Linked DNA regions of Panacibacter microcysteis. The protein of the gene in region 2 binds, or shares a complex with, the protein of the main gene of each other region. Links are inferred from orthologs where the notes say so. Each region holds a gene or a part of one and is shown on either strand. Other genes may lie near its edges.

What was found. Proteins that work in one complex are often made in the same cells at the same time.
Region 1: the proteins of meaB (region 2) and I5907_RS15520 are in contact, whole or in part, in a crystal structure (PDB 8DPB), measured with the Methylorubrum extorquens proteins. The link is inferred for Panacibacter microcysteis from one-to-one orthologs. Residues at the interface, in SOR26638.1 of Methylorubrum extorquens: Arg20, Ala21, Ala24, Arg25, Thr28, Ser32, Arg33, Arg34, His37, Thr98, Gly99, Gly100, Ser101, Ile102, Leu103, Lys106, Thr107, Ala110, Ala113, Ile114, Asp115, Arg116, Ala118, Phe119, Ile120, Arg121, Pro122, Pro124; in SOR27001.1 of Methylorubrum extorquens: Glu577, Glu578, Asn579, Asp580, Gly581, Arg582, Arg583, Arg585, His596, Ala604, Ser605, Ala608, Asp609, Gly611, Phe612, Asp613, Val614, Asp615, Ile616, Gly617, Pro618, Leu619, Glu625, Arg628, Gln629, Val631, Glu632, Asn633, Asp634, Glu661.

The regions. Positions count from the first base shown.
Region 1 is NZ_JADWYR010000002.1:874,632-877,654, forward strand. Bases 5-2,975 are described here. They hold I5907_RS15520 (acyl-CoA mutase large subunit family protein), read left to right. Parts: upstream 5-695; coding sequence 696-2,255; downstream 2,256-2,975. Other genes in these bases: I5907_RS15515 (DUF7935 family protein), read left to right, coding at 5-439; I5907_RS15525 (NAD(P)(+) transhydrogenase (Re/Si-specific) subunit beta), read right to left, coding at 2,256-2,975. Also shown: more of I5907_RS15515, read left to right, coding at 1-4; more of I5907_RS15525, read right to left, coding at 2,976-3,023. UniProt on the Escherichia coli protein: Catalyzes the interconversion of succinyl-CoA and methylmalonyl-CoA. Could be part of a pathway that converts succinate to propionate.
Region 2 is NZ_JADWYR010000001.1:1,069,943-1,072,742, forward strand. The notes cover bases 17-2,764. They hold meaB (methylmalonyl Co-A mutase-associated GTPase MeaB), read right to left. Parts: upstream 1,958-2,764; coding sequence 1,076-1,957; downstream 17-1,075. Other genes in these bases: I5907_RS04285 (glycosyltransferase family 4 protein), read right to left, coding at 17-1,072; I5907_RS04295 (glycosyltransferase family 9 protein), read right to left, coding at 2,095-2,764. Outside these bases: more of I5907_RS04285, read right to left, coding at 5-16; more of I5907_RS04295, read right to left, coding at 2,765-2,800. UniProt on the Escherichia coli protein: Binds and hydrolyzes GTP. Likely functions as a G-protein chaperone that assists AdoCbl cofactor delivery to the methylmalonyl-CoA mutase (MCM) ScpA and reactivation of the enzyme during catalysis.

The DNA of each region.
Region 1 (3,023 bases), on a different replicon or contig from region 2:
TCTCAAAATAGGAAAGAACAACCGGAACAATTCAGTTCCATCCAATGAGCCTGCAAATGCAATGCGCCTGCAGGCTTACGAAAGATTGCTGATACTTACAGACAGGATTGCCCTGCCAAACATTATCAGCAGGCTAAACCAGCCAGGGCTTACTGCAAGAAACATGCAGCAGGTGCTGGTCAGTAATATCAAAGAAGAATTTAACCACAACATTACACAGCAGGTGTATGTAAGTGATGATGCGTGGACTGCCGTAAAAACATTGAAAGAGCAAAATATACTTGTCATAAACCAGTTTGCCAACGTGCTGCCGCCCGAGGCCACTGCCCTCGATTTAAACAAACACCTGCTCGAGTACTCTATGAACGATCCCAAGGGAAATGTACACGATATGGTGAGCCAGGTGCTCAGCTTTGAAGCAAAAAAAATAATGCAATAACATTATGAGCCCGGCTGCAGGTCTTTGTGGCATCGTCCCTTGCGTCGCACTCTTGTACTGTTGAAACTTTGGGCAGCAGTGCCACAGCCCGCCTTATAAAATCTTACCTGTTGTATTGCACCGCACTTTAATACAGCATGTTTGCGAACAAAACACATCGTTGTTGCCATAACAACAGAACGATGCAGTGAGTGACACAACAGGTGATGCCATAAAATACTACAGCTTGCTACCAAAAAAACGATAAACTTGCCGGATGAATAACGATAAAAGATATACGGACAGTGGTATAGAAATAAAATCGCTCTACACATCTGCTGATGCAGGAAAGGATACCGGTGAGCAGCCTGGAACGTTTCCTTTTACACGTGGCATACAACCAGACATGTATCGTGGAAAGCTATGGACCATGCGCCAGTATGCAGGCTTTTCTACCGCAGAGGAAAGCAATAAGCGTTATCATTATTTATTGTCGCAGGGTGTAATGGGACTGAGTGTTGCTTTTGACCTGCCCACGCAGATAGGTTATGACAGCGATCACCCGCTTGCAGAAGGCGAAGTTGGAAAAGTTGGGGTAGCCATAGACAGCCTTGAAGACATAGAAATGTTGTTTGATGGCATTAAACTCGAAGAAGTAAGCACATCAATGACCATTAATGCAACGGGATATATTTTGCTGGCATTTTATGTGGCACTCGCCAAAAAGCAAGGCGCCGATCTTTCGAAGATTACAGGTACCATACAGAATGATATTTTGAAAGAGTATGCAGCACGTGGCACTTATATTTATCCGCCCAAGCCTTCCATGCGCATTATCACAGACATTTTTGAATGGTGCAGCAAAACAATACCAAAATGGAACACGATATCCATTTCGGGTTATCATATACGCGAGGCGGGCAGCACCGCTGCGCAGGAAATAGCTTTTACATTAAGCAATGGAAAAGCCTATGTAAAAGCAGCGCTGGAGAAAGGCCTGGACATAAATGTGTTTGGTAAACGACTGTCCTTCTTTTTCAATGCGCATAACAATCTTTTTGAAGAAGTAGCTAAGTTTCGTGCGGCAAGAAGAATGTGGGCTACTATTATGAAAGAGCTAGGCGCTACTGATGTAAAAGCGCAGATGTTGCGCTTTCATACACAAACCGGTGGCAGTACACTTACAGCACAGCAGCCATTGAATAATGTAAGCCGGGTAACCCTTCAAACATTGGCTGCAGTATTAGGCGGTACACAAAGCCTACATACCAATGGCTATGATGAAGCACTGAGCTTACCGACAGAGGAGGCGGCAAAAATTGCTTTGCGCACGCAGCAGATTGTAGCATTTGAAAGCGGCGTAACCGATACGGCAGACCCGCTTGCAGGCAGTTATTTTATAGAAGCGCTAACCAATGAAGTTGAGGCGAAAGCGCTTGAAATTATAAACCAGGTAGATGCATTGGGTGGAAGTGTAAGTGCTATTGAAAGCGGCTTTATACAGGATGAGATAGCAAAGAGCGCTTACATTTACCAGCAACAGGTGGAGCGGCAGGAAAAAATTATCGTTGGTGTAAACAGGTTTGTGGTTGATGAAAAATACAATACACCACTGTTGAAAATAGATGACAGCATACGCAGTTTGCAGGTAGAAAAATTGCGGGCCCTAAAAAATAAAAGAAACAATCAGCAGGTTGCAGCATATCTCTCAAGGCTAAGTACGGCTGTAAAAAGCGGTGAAAACATTATGCCCTTTGTTGTAGATGCGGTAGAGCAGTACTGTACACTTGGCGAAATAGCAGATTGCCTGCGCAATGAATTTGGCGAATACCGATAACTATAGATTTTTAACTTCGGTAACCAGTTGTTGCAATACAGATTTAGCGTCTCCAAAAAGCATAGATGTTTTTGGTTGAAAGAAAAGTTCATTTTCAATACCTGCATAACCTGGTTTCATACTTCGCTTGTTTACAATAACGAGTTTGGCATCTTCCACTTCGAGTACAGGCATGCCATAAATGGGTGAACTCGTGTCTGTTTTTGCGGCCGGGTTTACCACGTCGTTGGCGCCCAGTACCAGTACGACATCTGTAATCCTAAATTCTTTGTTGGCGTCTTCCATTTCAAGCAACTTATCATAGGGTACATCTGCTTCTGCCAGCAGTACATTCATATGGCCGGGCATTCTGCCGGCAACCGGATGTATGGCGTATTTAACCTCTACGCCTTTTTCTTCCAGTATGCTTTCCAGTTCGTGACACACATGCTGAGCCTGCGCCACGGCGAGGCCATAACCGGGCACGATCATGATCTTTCTTGCATAGCTCATATTTATAGCAGCATCACTTAAGATTATCTCTTTATACGCACCACCCGCTTTGCCGGCTTGTGCAGCTATTGTGGCGGCGCCACCAAAATTGCCGATCAGGACATTTTTCAGGGACCTGTTCATTGCCTTACACATAAGGATGGTAAGCAATGTACCCGCAGCGCCAACAAGAATACCGCCGGTGAGCATTACTTTATTATCGTATAAAAAACCACCACATGCAGCGGCAACGCCGGTAAAAGAATTAAGGAGTGATATAACCACAGGCATATCTGC
Region 2 (2,800 bases):
ATATTTACTTTGCAGTAGCAGCGAGATTTTGATAAATGGTGATGTATTTCCTGGCGGCTTCATCCCAGCTAAATAATGCAGCACGCTGCATGATTGCTTCCTGAGGATGAACAGAATGGTAGTGTTGCAGGCCATGTAAAAAAGCCTGCTGCATGTCTTGTGCTTCAAACGAGGTAAAATAATATGCAGCATCCCCGCCTATCTCAGGCAAGCTGGTAGCGTGAGCAATAAAAACCGGCTTCCCAAAAGCCATTGCCTCAATTACGGGCAGTCCAAAACCCTCTGCTATAGAAGGAAATACAAATGCCGCACAATGGTGCAGGTACCATTGCTTATCGCTTTCTGACACGGTTCCCGCAAATACCAACCGCTCTGCTACACCAAGGTCTGCTGCACATTGTTTGATCTTCTTAAGATATTGCTCATCCTGTACAACACCCGCAATCACAAGCTGGTAATTATTATCCTTAAGCAAGGCAGGCAGCACATGAAAGTTCTTCTTCTCCATAATGGTACCAATGGTAAAAATAAATGGTGCGGCGGGTATTGCAGCAGGAGCAATCACTTCCTGCAGCCTGTCTATATTACAACCATTATACACAACACTAAGCGGTTTGCCTGCAATTGTAAGATGTTTTAAAACATCCTGCTTTACATACTCAGATATTGTACAGATATGATCTGCATTGTTAATGTGTGCCTGTATCTTCTGCAAAGATTTTTTAATGCGGCTTTCATCGGGTGTGTGCTCGTACAGGAAGTTGAGATCGTGAATCGTTAATACTTTTTTCAACTTTTTTGAAGCAGGCGAGTAATTAGAGCTTTGGTAAGTTCCGTGCCATACATCATACTTTTTTGCAGAAGGAAACACAAACTTGTGTAGGCTTTTCTGATGGAGGTATGCTGTTGAATTACCAAAGATATTCAATGCAGATGGCGGTACATACATCGTTAGCCGTTCTTTGTGTGCATCAACATTTCTTACCAGGGCCCTGCCTAACTGCAGGCAAAAATGATACAACCCGGTGTGCTGATACCGCATGCGCTCACAATCAAAAAGAATATTGTTCATGTATCACTTTACGGTTTGCTGTGCTACAAAATTGTACAGATTAAACTGCTCATTTGTTTCAAAATATTGCTTTATGTCATTGAACAATTGCAGCTTACTTACATCTTTCATTTTTCTTTCCTGTATAAGCTGGTATGCCCTTTCTGCAAGTAACCAATACTTTCTGTCGGTAGAAAAAAGGTTATGAAACTGCGCAATTACTGCATGGTATAATTCTGCTATACCCGCATGCGTTGCAGCTATTGTTTTAATAACCGGAATCTCTTTATGAACACGTTGAAAAACCGGTGCCAGCATAGCTTTCAGGTACCTCACAAACCGGTCTGCATCAGGCCGGTCGCATTTGTTTACCACAAACACATCGCCTATTTCCATGATACCCGATTTCATGGTTTGAATTTCATCACCTCCTTCCGGCACCATGACCACAACTGTAACATCGGCAAGCCCTGCTATATCAATCTCGTTTTGTCCTACACCAACAGTTTCCACCAATATAAAATCAAAACCTGCAGCTTTCAGGTACTCTGTTACTTCAATGATCATCGGGCTTAAACCACCCAATGCATTCCTGGATGCCATAGAGCGTATATAAACCCTGTCATTATTGTACCATTTACTCATACGCACCCTGTCTCCCAGTAATGCACCCATATTAAAGGGAGATGACGGATCAATGCATAATACGGCAACACGTTTTCCATCAGCAAGCATTTCAGCAATCAGCGCATCGGCCAGTGTGCTTTTACCGGCGCCGGGCGCCCCCGTTAAACCAACGATACCGGCTTTACGCTGTCCATTTTGCAGCAGCAATGACTCAAAACCGGCAACCCTGTTTTCAATCAGTGAAATATTTCTTGCTATTTGTTTAATGTTTAACTGCATCAGAAGTTATTACCCGTAAAGATTTTTATATGCTGAATAATGTTACCGGCAGTATTTTTTCATGGCATCACCTGTTGCGTCGCACACTTGTACTGTATATCATTTTTCAACAACGCAATATATTGTTTCGTTCAGCTTTATGCTAACTTTCGTGCTGCTTTATCAAGCGCAAGTTGTATACTCATTGGTTGTATTGCTGCCATACAATGGCAGCCCGCAGTATTCCTGCTACAATCAGTACATGTTTTATCTTCCACAAACACTGTTGTATACTTACCAACAGGCGCCCACCTGCCGGGATGTATCGGCCGCATAGGCGGGTATATGCCCATTGCATGTTTACCAAGCGCTGCTGCAATGTGTAAAGGTCCGGTACTATTGGCCACCAGTGCATCACACTTATTGATAAAAGCCATGAACTGATCGAGATCCATTTTGCCTGTTATATCGTGCACCAGGTTGCCAACTGCATCAAACAAGGGTTGCAGGCTTCCTCTTTCTTTCGGCGTGCCGGAGATAAAAATATTGTACCTGTTTTGATCAAGTAAATGCACCAGCTTTACGAAGTTTTCCAGGCCCCATTCTCTTGCGCTGCCCTGTGATTTTGGGTGCAGTATTACATTGAATTTATGTTCGTCAATCAATGCCCTGAATTCGCTTTTCAGTTCCTGCAATTGTTGTAACCCAAAAAGCGGCACCAGGTTTTCTATTTGCAGGTTTTCGTAAATACCTAATGCTTCCAGCAACTTCAGGTTCAGTTGTGCCTCGTGCAGGTCAGACTTTTTACGGCTGAGCCTTACCAGTTTATTACAGGTAGTCCAGTGATAAAGCCTGTTAGTGGTG